3 regions of the Enterococcus sp. AZ109 genome follow, and region 1 is predicted to be linked to each of the others. Evidence: riboswitches for the same ligand, from Rfam matches in the RefSeq annotation. Region 1 holds a riboswitch; each other region holds the start of a gene.
The links. A riboswitch is a leader RNA that binds a small molecule or an ion and turns the genes downstream of it on or off. The one in region 1 is predicted to bind thiamine pyrophosphate.

Region 1 (4,789 bases):
TACCAAAAGCAGACATTTTTTCTGCTAGGGACTGTCCAATCTGTCCCATGCCAATGATTCCTAGTGTTTTGTCCTTTAGTTCATTACCTAAAAAGAATAAAGGAGCCCAGCCGTCAAAGCCGGCACCATGCATCAGTCGATCGCCTTCTACGATTCGTCGAGAAAGAGCAATGATCAAACCAGCAGTCAGCTCTGCTGTTGCATTGGTTGAAACAATCGGAGTGTTTGTTACATAGATACCTTTTTTCTTAGCATAATCAGCATCTATATTGTTAAAACCCGCACCGAAGTTAGCGATCAAACGTAAATTGGGCGCTTGATCAATAACTGCTTGATCAACTATAGTAGATAAAGGGCAAATTAGTACTTGGCAATCTGTGATGTTTTCTATAAGCTCCTCTTTAGAAATTACACCAGTCCCATCAAAAACTTGATAGTCCAACTCAGCTTTATCCAATAGTTTGGTACCGATGGATGGAATTTTAGCAGAAAGAAAAATACGACTCATATTATCAACCTCATTTCTATGATTTGACTATAGCACGAAATACACTTTTTAGCTTGAAGGAGGCAATCAAATGAAAACGATTCTGTTTGTTTGTATGGGGAATATCTGTCGTTCGCCAATGGCAGAGGCTATTTTCCGGGATCAATTTGAAAAAATGGGGAAATTAGACATATTTAAAATAGACTCAGCGGCAACTAGTCGTTGGGAAGTGGGAAATCCACCACATCACGGTACGCAAAAAATTTTGAAAGGACATGGAATTAGTACAAAAGGGATGCATTCTCGTCAAGTGTCAACGAATGATTTTTATACAGCGGATTGGATCATTGGGATGGATCGTGAAAATGTGGAAGATTTATTGGCGCTAGCACCAAAAGGAGCGGACAAAAAAGTCTATTTATACTTAGACATTGTTCCTGGGAAAAAAAACCAAGATATCCCAGATCCTTGGTATACAGGGGATTTTGAGGAAGCATATGCTTTGATTCAAGATGGGTTGCCCTATTGGTTAACTTTTTTTGAAGAATAGTCTATGTATTGTTTTTTAACCCGCTTTTAAGTAAAATCAGAATACATTCAAGGAGGAAAATGACATGAAGAAGAAACCTGAAAAAGCAAAAAAAAATCTAATTAAAGCCTTTTCTAGTTCATCTTTCCGTTTTTTGTCTGATTTTCTAAACGATTCTGCTGATAAACGTGCACAAGAACAAGCGAATGAGACGATTATGAGTCAGTTGCGACTAGCAGCTTTGAACAATAGTTTGGTTGTTCTACAAGTACAGCATGAGAAAGATCCAGAAAAATTTGAAACGGTATCTGGTTGGCTGCCAAAAACTGTAGGCAACGATTCTTTGGTCATCAGAACGCAAGATGATCAATTACAGATGTTAACAGTAGATCGCATAAAAAAAGTAACTACTTTGGCACCAAATGGCGATCAAGAGAGTGTTTCACGCTAACTGCTTGAAATAAATAAATTATGTGCTATACTGTAATAGTAAAAAATACTAAAAGAATAATACTGTCACAAAGGGGAGCCTTCGGGCTGAGAATGAGGACACTCTAAACCCTGGTACCTGTTTCGGTCATGCGAGCGTAGGAATTGTGATGAAGTAAATAAATTTACTTCTCCTTTGTGAACTGTATGTTCAAAAAAAGGAGGAGTTTTTTTATGCACAACAAAACGAGAATTATGGTGGAGGGAACGATAGTGGCAGCATTGGCTTATATGCTATCATTCATCCCCTCGAACATCGGCAGTAGCCTTACAATTTCATTAGGGATGGTGCCTATGACTATTTTTGCTTTGCGAAGAGGAGTTCGACCAGCTTTACTTTCATCCTTTATTTGGGGAATATTACATTTCACAGGAAATCTACAGTTTCTCAGCGTTTTACAAGTTCTAATCGAGTATCCAGTAGCTTTTACCTTTGCAGGTTTTGCTGGATTATATGCACCTAAAGTTCAACAGGCACTGCTGGATCACAATCAGAAAGAGGCAGCTAAAAACATCATTCTAGGGAGCTTAGCGGGGACTGGTGCACGTTTCTTTTGGCATTTTATTGCTGGAGTGGTTTTCTGGGGCAGTTACGCATTGTGGGGAATGAATCCTTGGATTTTTTCTTTCGTGATGAACGGTGCCGGCGGTTTGGCGACGGGGATTGTAACCTCTGTAATTGCAATAGGCGTTTTGAAAAAAGTACCGCAGTTGTTTTTGCCACGTGATGCTGTAACATTAGGCATGAAAACGAGATAAAAATAAACGACCACTTCTGTCAATTAAAGGCAAAAGTGGTCGTTTTAACGAAAGGCAAATGCTAAGTCATCTTTTTCTAAGGACAGACTCCATTTTTGGCGACCTAGATCATAAGATAAGGTTCCCATTTTTTGATCTTGCTTATAACTTGGCTGATGTTTACGCCAACCTTTTTCATCAGATAAATAGATGGGAATGCGATATAATTTATTTTCAAGCTGAGCTTTTGAAAAACAGAAAACAGCACCTTCTTGAAAAATTGGATATAAATCTTTTAAAATTTCTCCTTCTAAATGAGCAACAGAAGAGCCTTTACGGAAGAATGAGCGCTTATCGTTGACCTTTTCTAGGGCAACACGAGTAATTTTATTTGCTAAGATTCGATAGAATTCATCTAAATAGCGATAATATACACGTAGGGTTTCACTACCCAAGTTGAAATAAACAAAGTTGTTTTGGAGCTTATAAAAGAATGGCGAATGCAAATGTGTACGCATATGGCCAAAATACAACAATTCGGAAATCTCTAAAGGTGTCAACTCCTTTAGTAAAGCTGGATTTGTAAAGTCAATCCACTTATTGGCTGTAGATTGTGAGAAGTTTTTGTTCGTAAAAAATTGATTGACAGCGTAAGTTCCACTAATGACCTTCAATCCGCTATGGGTGTCAAATTCACCGATTTCGACAGCGGGGTCTAATAAGAGTAGATGATCCGGTTGATGCACGATGCCCTCAACAAAGTCCGCTGGGGAAAGTCCCTTAGAAAAAACGGCATTGCTGGTAGTATCTATATATACAAAAAGCATGTCTAGCAAATCATTCACCCTCTCCAATCATCGTCATCATCATTTTAACTCATCAATTAAAAAAAAGCTCGTTTCTTTTATTTTAAAATTACATTACAGTTGAAAGCGTTATTGCAATACTTTTCACAAATAGTTTTCATCTTCATACATACTTTAAAAGATCAAAATGAACCAATGATTAATTCTCCTTTAAATAACTTAACACTAGTAAATTGAGCATCTTACAGTAAAAGATTTACGCTTACTTTGTGATATGATAAAATCGATTATAGTATGGAGGATAGCTCATGAAAAGAAAAAGAAAAAAGACCAGCTGGCTAATCAATTTTTTTTTAATTTTATTATTAATAATTGGATTGGCTTTAATTTTCAATAATCAAATAAAAAACTTTCTAATTCAATACAACGGCGATCGTTATGCTGTTTCGAATCTGTCTAAGGAAGATATTGATAAAAATATGCAAGAAAATATGCCTTTTGATTTCGATGCGGTTGTTCCTGCCAGTACAGAGGCAGTGATGCGGGCGCAGTTAAGTAATAAACGTTTACCAGTTATTGGTGGTATATCTATACCTTCTGTAGCGATTAATTTGCCGATTTTTAAAGGATTGTCTAATGAAGCATTACTGTTTGGTGCTGGGACTTTGGAACCTGACCAAGTGATGGGTGAAGGAAACTATGGTTTAGCTAGTCATCGAGCGGCAGAAGCTGGCTTGTTGTTTACCCCGTTAGATAATATTCAAGAAGGAGACAAGATATATTTAACTGATTTGACCAGCATTTATACTTATAGAACAGCGCTTAAAGTTCGCGTACAGCCAACTGAGGTAAAGTATCTAGATGTATTACCTGATCGGCGTCAGGTTACTTTGGTGACCTGCGGGGAAATTGACGGGATCACGCGAATAGTTGTACAAGGAGAACTAGAAGCAGTTACGCCTGTGGAAAAAGCAACGCAACCAATGCAAGATGCTTTTAACATGGAGCAACGAACTTATTAATTAAGAAACCACAGAGCTTACGGGCTTTGTGGCTTTTCTTTTAAAGTGGGAGAGAAAGTAAATGAAGGTACAGCAATTGTATCCATCTGAGTTGTCAAAGTATCATGAAATAATTCAGCAAGCTCGTTTGCTGTTTCCTTTTGATGTGGTACATAGTCAAGCTGCCCAACGAATGCTTCATGCCTTAAGAAAAAGGCGTGTTTATTGCATAACAGATCAGGAAGGGCAACTATTTGTTGAGGTTCAGAACATAGAAAAAACTTGGAAAATTAGAAATTTTTTAATTGTCAAAGAACTTTCCTGGCAGGAAGGGCTTTATCTTTTAGAAAAGGCTGCTCGGCAATATTTTAGAACCCATATCATACTTGTTCTAGATGCACCATTACCTTTGGCTAATTGGCTGACAAATCAAAATTATAAAAGGTGTGATTGTGGTTGGCGAAAACAACTAAATTATAATACTGCGCTGGTTCTCGGCGGGGGTGGTGCTCGCGGTGCTTATCAAATTGGCGTTTGGAAAGCTCTTTTAGAAAATAAAATTTCTTTTGAGTGGGTAGTAGGATGTTCAGTCGGTGCCTTGAATGGCGCTTTGATTGCACAGGGGGATTTAGAAGCTGCTGAGACTTTATGGCAGGAAATCTCGACTGATAAAGTACTGGAAATCAGCTTTGACGATTTAGAACAGGCTGATTTTTCGGATCATGTTCAGCAATTGCAC
Region 2 (4,789 bases), on a different contig from region 1:
ACAGTTTAGTAATTTCTACTTCTTTCGCTAAATCCTCAGCAAAAGCTGTTTGCAGAAATCCCTGAATGGTCATAGTTTCATCCACGTTGACGTATTGATCCAAGTAGCCCACCTGAAATTTTGGCGAGACCACTATTTGGCCTTCATCCGGCAAAATTTCGCCAGTGATAATTTTGATCAAGGTACTTTTCCCGGCACCGTTGCGACCAATTAGTCCCACATGTTCGCCTTTGTTGATTTGGGCATTAATTTTTTCATACAACAGCTTGTCCCCAAACTGTTGGGTAATGTCTACTAAATTCATCATAATTTTTTTCTCCTCATTACTGTTTCTTTTTTTTATCGGCACACATCTAATTAATAAGAAAGGTTTCGCAAACTCCTCTAGATTGAGAAGCCCTGCACTACTACTTATGTCCAAACCAATCCTATCATTTGTGAAAAACTATATTTTCTTTACAAAAAAAGCTACAGACAACAGCAATTGTCTGCAGCTACAATATTTTTTCAAAATCGAAAACACCAAGGCACAATAAATAAACCTGCCTACTTCGGGCGTTTCCGATGAAGTCTAAACCTTTATTGTATGCTCTTAACAATGCTTCATCGAATTAATCTGTCAAGAGCTGCTTTTCTTACGAATTTAAAATAATAGCTGTATATCATCAGATGTTCCCTCTTTCGCCAAGAATCATAACATGTTCCCGAGATTGTGTCAAAAAGATCAGTAAAGTTTCTGAAAAAAATGGTGATTCCGACTTATCTTTGCTTTTCGTTAAAGAAGTTGTCGATTGACGCTTCAATTCCCTGGAAGTCTTTGTTGAAGAACAGTTCCAGATCGACAGGTATCTCAGGCAGATCGGTTTCGTTTATAAAACCACCATTAGGATTAGGCACCACCAAATAATCAGCGCGATCTTTGTTCTTAAAATAGTCGAACATCACTTCGTATTTGCCAGAAAGATGCTCAGCCAGTTCTTCTCCGTTCATGTATATCCAAGGCAGAAGATTCAGCACCGGCCGAGCGTTGGTATTGATTTCGAAGACAAAGCAGAGTTTTTTCATAGAGAAAACCCCTTTTTTAACTATTGTATTCCATTTATGGGGCTTTCTCTACTAGTCATTTAACTTATTTTTTTATTGATGGCGTACATAAAGCAAGCAATGGTCAAACATGTAATTATCCGAGCAGTAAGCAACTGCCAAGTTTTTGTCAAGAAAATATCCAACACTAAAAATGTTCCTACAATTAACAAAAGTCCAAATACTACAATGGCAACTTGAGTTAAAACAACATTAGAAGTGCTTTTACTCAAAAAATCGGTTCGTTTGATATGATGAATTAGCTGATACAACAGCGCTAGTCCTGATACTAAAAAAACTAGGAGGTTCATCGCAATATTTTCAATTTTTGGCAGAGAAATCATTGGCATCATCAAGTACAAAATACCATACCCCATAATGCAGGCGAGATAAATGCCGATCAGTTTTCGATTGCTTTTGACTGTGTTGGTGTCTTTTTCAAGTTGTTTTATCATGTCCTCGTCTCCCTTTAGTAAATGATCTAAGGAGAGGTTATAAATATCACTCAACAAAATGATGCTGACGATATCAGGATAACTTCGCCCATTTTCCCAACTAGATATTGTTTGGCGGCTGACGTTGATTTTTTCAGCTAAGTCCTCTTGCGTCAATCCTGCTGCTTTTCGTGCATTCTTTAATTTTTGATCAATATTCATAACTGACCTCCTTATCCAAATTATAGGTTAGACTTCTAGACACCGAACAGAAAAAGTGCTTTACATTCAGCTTTTTACCATGTAAATATGTCTTTACATACTGATATATCAAGCTTTTAAGCGATCGCCCAAGTTTCCAAATTCATCGCCATCTCCCAAAACGCATATTCCATCTTACTGCTGATGACAAAAGCCTCCAGCATCTGCTTTTGCTCTTTCGGTTTACTCGCTTCGTATAATCGGTCTAAAACAGCACGTTCTCTTAAGATTCCCTCAGCGGCTTCCTCACCTGAATAAGTTTCAATCCACCGCTGGTACAATGGGTGCGGCGATCCTGACTTAATTAGACGAATGCCTATTTCTTGATACAACCAGGCACATGGTAACATACCTGCAAAGGCTGCATTCGGTGTACTTTCCACTAACTGTCTGTACATGTGAGAAACATAATGATAGGCAGTTGGTGCAACAGGTGTTTCGGCAATTTCTTTTTCAGTGATGTTTAATTCACTAAAAAAATCGGCACGAACCGCAATCTCGCCTAATCGTAAATTTTCTGCATTTTCTCTCATCAAGTTTTGTACTTCTTGATCTGCTGTTTGATCGGCAATCCGTTCGTAAAGTTTGCTGAAATGTTCTAAGTAATAGCGATCCTGGAGCAAATAAAACCGAAATATTTCCGGTGATAAGGTACCATCTCCAATCGACTCCACAAAAGGATGCACGAAGCTCCCCTCCCAATAAGCTGCAGCTGCTTTTCTTGCTAATTCTGTAAACATATAACTCCCCCTTACTTTTTTCTACTATTAAAATAGCCTCCTCAAAAAAGTCCACGAGGAGGCCAAACTAAAAAGAAAACCCGATCACAAAAACGATCGGGTGTAATAATTAACGATTTGACTAAAAAAGTCACACATTCCCTGCGTCAGTCCTAACTGTTTCAGGTTCAATGGGTATAATCTCAGCTTAAAAGCACCCCTAGTGTTCTTATTCGATTAATAAAAGTATAACATACCTTTTAGATGAAAACGACTCCTACTTTTATCTTCTTCGTATGACAGGTGTACCATCAGCATTCAATAATGGAGTAATTCCTGTCGATCCATAAATTGTGTTTAAGACCAATAAATATTGCACACCGGTTTTTTCATCTGTAATAACTTGCGTTTTAATCGATTTTTTGTCACTTTTTTCTTCTGAAACCATAAATCTTTCATCCATATGTCAATCTCCTTCTAACATATTAAAAGTATACCTTATTTATAGTAAACGTTTAACCACCTATTACAAAGGCAAAAACAAATATATTTAAGGTAAACTTTTTACTCCCGCTACCAAGTTTTTAATAAAAACACGAACGAACAGCCAACAATCATTCCTAACAACATAACACTGCCTCCCGAACTTTTTTATGTACTCAGTTTATCGTCAAAGTTAATAAAAATGTGCCTTTTGTCCAGATCAGCTAATAGTTTGTCCCAAACGACAAAATAAGACAAGCTTCCTCGTAAAGAACAGCTTGTCTTAATATTTCTAATCTGGAATTTCTGTACCCAAGCCTTTTTCACGGGCTTTTTGGACAATCTGACTTGCTACCACTAAATCTAAAACAGCTGTTCCAACTGATTTGAAAATAGTAATTTCTTTATCTGAAGTTCTACCTTGGACTTCTCCTAATAGAATTTGTCCCAACTCGCCAGAATACTTATTTTTTGGAATATATTCTTCTTTTAACGGTGTAATAAAGTCTCCCGCTGCATTTAGTACCCCTTCTGTTGTATCAAAGATAACCCGGTCTGCTCGCTTAATTAATTCTTTAGGAATTTCAAACATACTTGGTGTAAAGGAACCGATTCCATTAATATGTGCCCCGTCTTTTACCCAGTCTGATTCGAAGGTTGGCTCATTGGACGGCGTCGCACTGGTAATAATATCCGCACCTTCAACACATTCCCGACTAGTTTTAGTTGGAATCAAGCGTGCTTCGAATTTTCCTTGCATATCCTCTACGAAACATTCCGCCCTTTTCTGAGAGATATCAAAAATACGAACTTCGGTTAATGGACGAGCTGTTAACATCGCTTCTAATTGTTTCTCCGCCTGCCCCCCTGTTCCGATCAGGGCACCAATCTTGGCGTCTTTTCTTGCTAATAGCTCTGTCGCTACCCCTTGTACCGCACCTGTTCGCAGCTGAGTCAAGTATGTGCCATCTAACAAGGCAGTGACTATCCCACTTTTTGGATCTAAGACGATCATTGTACCAGTGACACTAGGCAGACCCCGTTCGATATTGTGCAAATAAGTCGAAACAATTTTTACGCCAAGAGATGGTTTATCCCCACCGATATAGGCTGGCATGTATGAACTTACACCATTTTCCTCTCGAATATCCACATTCGTGCGCAGTGGTGCATTTGTCTCCCCTTTGGAGAAAATCATCAAGGCTTCTTTATCTGCCTCTAGCGCCTCCTTCATGGAAAAAGTCTGGATCATGTCATCTTTTGTCAAAAACAGCATATATTTCACTCCTTGTTATATTAATGAGGCTTTCACCTCCCTGGTTCCTAAAATTACTTGGCACTCATAAATGCCCACGCAACAAATCCTAAAAAAATAAAAACTTCATTTATCAGCATTTTCCTCGTCAGTTTCTCAACTTTGGAAAGATAGTAACCCTCCACTGAAGCAGTAGTCAGCAATACCGGTAACGTCAAAAAACAGCGGCAGTCCTTTAACAAGTATTGTCACCAAAAATGTGAATAAAAGACCAGCAAATGTAATGTAAGAATCATGATAGCGAAACGGTAAAGCTCGAACATTTTTCAACATTTTCTCCACCTACCTTACAATTGTTAAATACAGCAACCACGGCACATAAATTACCACTTGTTCTAAAATTATGACAACAGCACCTATTTTAAAGCCAATTGGCAACGACTGCCGTGACAAATAAATACCTGAAATAATACCTAGAAACGGAATTGGAAAGAAAAAAGAAATCGCTAAAATAATAATTCCCGCAACACGCTGCTTATCATCATATGAGAGAT
Region 3 (4,789 bases), 1.5 Mb from region 1:
TTTTTTGTATTGGAAACCATATACTATATGGTGGTGACTTAGGGCTCAAACTTAGTATTCAGATTCTCGATTACTTGCTTTTTATAATCAAGAAATTCTTTTGTAAGCTGAAAATCCGCATTTTTTTCTTTGCTCAACTCGATCATGTCTAGCTGGTCATCGCTCTGATTTTTCAAGATATAGATTCGATCAGACAATTTAATAGCTTCATCAATATCATGGGTAATAAATAGTGTCGTTAATGATAATTTTTTGTGGATATTGAGGTACCACTCATGAATTTCAGATTTAGTAAAGCTATCTAAGGCACTAAACGGTTCATCTAGTAAAATCAAATTAGACGAAAATAAATAGGTTCTTAGTAAAGCGATTCGCTGACGCATTCCACCGGAAAGATCTTTCGGATAAGATTTACTCACACTTGCCATGTTAAATTCTTCCAGAAGTTGGTTGGCCCTTTGAAGGGCTTCCTTCTTTTTGACTCCCTGTAAAATCAATGGCAAAGTGATGTTTTCTTCGATTGTTTTGTATGGAAGAAGTAAATCTTTTTGGAGCATATAGGAAACCTTTCCTGGCATATCAATGACGGATTCTCCATCTAACAAGACCTCACCGCTACTGGGGGTTAAAAGACCGGCAATAATGCTAAAAAGCGTTGACTTTCCAACTCCGCTCGGACCGATGATACTGATGATTTCATGATCGAGCACATGGAGATTCAAATGGTGCAAGACTAGTTTTTCTGAAAAATATTTTGACACATCTTTGACTTCTAGCTTAATCATTCTGCTCACTCGGTAGATAATCATTGGTAAATCCTGTATTTTCAGGAATTTCTTTATCAATTAGTTGGTTTTTTCCTAACCAGGTATAAAAATCATTCCAGCGCTGCGAATCAATATATCCCCATCTATCTTCGTCGGCACGATATTGTTCGGACAACCATTTTTGACTTGCCAGAACTAGGTCTTTGTTCAACTCAGGTGCCTCTTCGACTAAAATATCGGCAGCTTCCTCGGGCGACTCAATGGCGAACTCGTAACCTTTTTCAGCGGCTTTTAGGAATTTCTTCGCCACATCTCCATGCTCCTTTAAGAAGTTGTCGTTTGAGATAATTACAGGCGTATAATAGTCAAACACCGGATTCAAATCCTTAAAATAAAAGTAATCAATTGGGACACCTTCGCTTTCAGCAGAAACGCCACCCCAGCCGTAGAAAACCCAGATAGCATCCGCTTGTTTTTCCTTCAATGCCATCGGTTCATCCACAATATTATTCGGAATCAAATTAACTTTTTCAAAATCACCGCCGTCTTTTTCCATTACGTTGGCGATAGTGGCTTGCTCAACAGGTGAATCCCATGTAGCATAGGTTTTGCCTTCCAATCCTTTAGGTCGGTCAATACCTTCACCCTTAAGAGACATGATACCAGACGTATTATGCTGTAAAATAGTCGCTACAGCTGTGATTGGTAGTGAATCATCTGAAGCATAGTTCGGTGCTAGCGAATCTTGAGCGCTAATTCCAAATTGAGCTTTGCCACTCGCTACGATTGCGGAGGCATCTCCATCAGAGGGTTGCACAATTTCAACATCCAATCCTTCTTCTTCAAAATAACGTTTTTGTTGTGCTACGTATAGTCCTGTATGGTTGGTATTAGGTGTCCAATCTAACACAAACGTAATTTTTTCCAACTCTTTGTTTTCTGTTGCGCTTTGCTCATTGCTACATGCTCCTAGAACCAATAAACTACTCAAAGCAACTAATGCTTTCCACTTTACCTTCATTTTTACTCCTCCTATACTTCTTTTTTCCAGGGCATAGCCAATTTTTCTGCCAAATTGACCAATGCCATCAGTAATAAACTAATTAATGAAATCAAAAAAATTACTGCAAACATCTTGTCAAAATCATAAGATTTTCGTACTCGTGTCATATAGACACCTAATCCTTCAAAGCCGCCCAGCCATTCTGAGATAACCGCACCAATTACTGCATAAGTCACAGCGATTTTTAGAGCAGAAAAAAAATCACCAAGACTTGCGGGAATCTTGATATGCCAGAAAATTTGTCTGCGATTTGCTCCCATCGAACGTAATAGCCGCAATTCATCATGATCAACAGAAGAAAAGCCATTCAACATAGCAACGGATACTGGGAAAAACACAGTGATGACAATCAAAACAACCTTTGGTAAAACGCCAAAACCAAACCAGATTGTCAATAAGGGTGCAATAGCAACAGTGGGAACAGTTTGCGTTAAAATCAGCAGGGGATAGATAGTTTTTTTCACTCTTTCGAAGTTATCCATAAAAATTGCAACTGCGATCCCCAGTGACATTCCTAAAAATAAACCTAATAACGCTTCGATCAATGTGATTCTGGAATGGAACAATAGTAAATCAAAATCATTGATAAAGGCCTGACCAACCTGTAAAGGAGAAGGGAGCATGAACGTTGGAATCCATCCTAACGAACTAACACCTTGCCACACCATAAGAAGGACGAGTACCGAAACACCAGAGTAGAGGTTAATGCTGGTGCTTTTTCGTCTTTTCTTCAATCCCAAACACATCTCCTTCAGGTTTGTAAGTGATTTTTACATAAGCAGATACGCCTTGAGATCCCGCTTTAATTGCAATCAGTTGACAGTTTTTGACGATCTCCATCAATTCATCATAATTTCCCTCAATACTTGTTTCAAACGCCCCAACCTGATAAGTCAATCCTGTGCTTGCTATATAAGCGATTACTTCATCAACAACACGAACAACTTCTGATTCACCTTCTACTTTTGGTAGTACTTGAATTGCGATACCTGCTTCCATTTTTCTTCCTCTTTTCTTGAAATTAATTAAAATAAAAAGGCATTTTCCCCAATAGAGAAAATGCCTAAAATAACCAAAAATGATTCTTTTTTTCGACATGCTCCCTACGCTGGTCTTAACCAACAGGTTCAAAGGGTCAGGTTTTTAACCTTCTCAACGCTTGTGCGTCCCCCTGCATCTTTATTTAATTGTTTTTAATAATACATTTCTTTGATTTGTTCGTCAACATACTTTTGAAAATCAGTAAAACAAAAAACGATTAAAAACGATAAACGGGTTTTAATCATTTTTGTTTTATACTTGATGAATGTCTAGATCTAGATTGTAATAAGGTTCCAAGATAGCATTATTAATTCCTTTTTCCGTAACAATAGTATCTAAAGAAGTAGCACTATCAACAAAGAAAGTTGAAGTTGTGCCAATTTTTTCTTTCGTTACAATACCGATTTTATGAGAACTTTGTTGAAGCAATTGTTTTTTTATTGCAGCTTCTTCAAATGATGGGACAGTGATCCCTTTTTCAATATCGATTGAAGAGATACCCAGTATACACAGCTCTATATTGATACCTTCAATTGCTTTTAATGTAGCAGAGCCTTTTAATACTTTAGAATGTTTATCCAACTCACCAGGCAACAAATTGATGGTAATATGCTCATGATCGCATAATGCTAATGCAATCGTAGGGCTATTGGTGATAACTATCCCACTATAATCGTTAGGAATGTTCTCTGCGAAAAAAAGATTCGTTGTACCACTATCAATGTAGATTACTTTTTTTCCATCAATTAGTGATGCTGCTTTTTTGGCTAGCATTTTTTTGCTGACTGAGTGTTGATCAATTCGGTGCTCAAATGGCAGGTTGGTGTTATCCAATCTTAGCGCGCCACCGTGAACGCGTTGGACAAGTCCAAGCTTAGCTAGTTCTTGAAGATCTTTTCGAATTGTATCTTCCGTTACCTCTAATTCTTTGGTGAGATCGTTTACTAAAACTTTACCTTCTGCCTCTATTTTGCTCAAAATATATTTGTGGCGTTCGCTTTTTAACATTATTTTCTCCTTTAATCGAAATTTATTGATTCTTATCGTTTTCCATTGTATAATGATAGCATAAAGAAATCGATTAATTACTGACACGTGCTATTTTAATCCATATTTCTTTTGTTGTACACCTAATGTTAGCGCTTAAAAGAAATCAACTTGGAGGATGATGCAGTTATGAAGTTTGGAATATTTTCAAAAGTTTTTCTGAAGTACCAGTTGGACGACGCTTTGAAGAAAATTGCTGGTTTGGGTTTTGAGAGCATTCAATTTAATTTTGCTAATGTTGGTCTACCTAGTTTACCACAGTCTGTAGAGAAACATATTTTAGAGAATATTAAGGACTCTTGTGAAAAAAATGGGGTTGATATTGCCGTCATATCCGGTACGTTTAACACTTTAGAGTTAGATGAGACCAAAAGGAAAGAAAATTTAGCTGGATTTGAAACGGTTGTAAAATCTGCAAAAATGCTAGGCGTTCCTTTTGTTTCTATATCAACAGGTAGCTTTAATCAAGAAGACTTTTGGAGTCCTCATCCTGATAATCATACTGAGAAAGCTTGGGTGGTACTTAGCAAGTCTATCGAAGCTATGCTCAAAGTAGCTGAAGAAAACAACGTCACCATCGTTTTTGAACCAGAGCAGGCAAATGTCGTTAGCTCAGCAGAAGATTCTTTGCGCTTGATTAATCTATTCGACTCTAAACATCTAAGAGTGCTGTATGATCCGGCTAACATCGTGACAATAAAAGATGCTGACAATCAATTAGAAAAAATAGAACGTACACTTGAGCAACTCAAAGATGTAATCTCGCTAGCTCACTGCAAAGACGCTCTTGTGACTGATAAAGAAATCAAATTTGCTCCCGTTGGAAAAGGTACCATTCCATTGGTGGAATACTTAAGGAAACTAACTAAGT

Region 2: it holds a riboswitch for thiamine pyrophosphate, as region 1 does, so the genes downstream of both, tenA (thiaminase II) here and thiT (energy-coupled thiamine transporter ThiT) in region 1, are expected to answer to the same signal.
Region 3: it holds a riboswitch for thiamine pyrophosphate, as region 1 does, so the genes downstream of both, IGI42_RS03620 (thiamine-binding protein) here and thiT (energy-coupled thiamine transporter ThiT) in region 1, are expected to answer to the same signal.

Annotation. Positions count from the first base shown of each region.
Region 1 is NZ_JBIOSF010000001.1:2,281,543-2,286,331, forward strand. Features, by position in the region: gene IGI42_RS10920 (2-hydroxyacid dehydrogenase family protein) at 1-508, opposite strand, end outside; gene IGI42_RS10925 (low molecular weight protein-tyrosine-phosphatase) at 579-1,037, shown strand; gene IGI42_RS10930 (hypothetical protein) at 1,102-1,467, shown strand; TPP riboswitch at 1,529-1,627, shown strand; gene thiT (energy-coupled thiamine transporter ThiT) at 1,680-2,264, shown strand; gene IGI42_RS10940 (hypothetical protein) at 2,309-3,079, opposite strand; gene IGI42_RS10945 (class A sortase) at 3,358-4,071, shown strand; gene IGI42_RS10950 (patatin-like phospholipase family protein) at 4,133-4,789, shown strand, end outside.
Region 2 is NZ_JBIOSF010000002.1:264,106-268,894, forward strand. Features, by position in the region: gene IGI42_RS17840 (ABC-F family ATP-binding cassette domain-containing protein) at 1-307, opposite strand, end outside; gene IGI42_RS17845 (hypothetical protein) at 760-1,065, opposite strand; gene IGI42_RS17850 (helix-turn-helix domain-containing protein) at 1,125-1,739, opposite strand; gene tenA (thiaminase II) at 1,856-2,518, opposite strand; TPP riboswitch at 2,639-2,729, opposite strand; gene IGI42_RS17860 (DUF6440 family protein) at 2,781-2,960, opposite strand; gene IGI42_RS17865 (ornithine cyclodeaminase family protein) at 3,273-4,256, opposite strand; gene IGI42_RS17870 (hypothetical protein) at 4,392-4,565, opposite strand; gene IGI42_RS17875 (hypothetical protein) at 4,578-4,789, opposite strand, start outside.
Region 3 is NZ_JBIOSF010000001.1:756,876-761,664, reverse strand. Features, by position in the region: gene IGI42_RS03635 (ABC transporter ATP-binding protein) at 39-785, opposite strand; gene IGI42_RS03630 (ABC transporter substrate-binding protein) at 778-1,788, opposite strand; gene IGI42_RS03625 (ABC transporter permease) at 1,800-2,564, opposite strand; gene IGI42_RS03620 (thiamine-binding protein) at 2,533-2,829, opposite strand; TPP riboswitch at 2,914-3,013, opposite strand; gene IGI42_RS03615 (DeoR/GlpR family DNA-binding transcription regulator) at 3,124-3,879, opposite strand; gene IGI42_RS03610 (sugar phosphate isomerase/epimerase family protein) at 4,048-4,789, shown strand, end outside.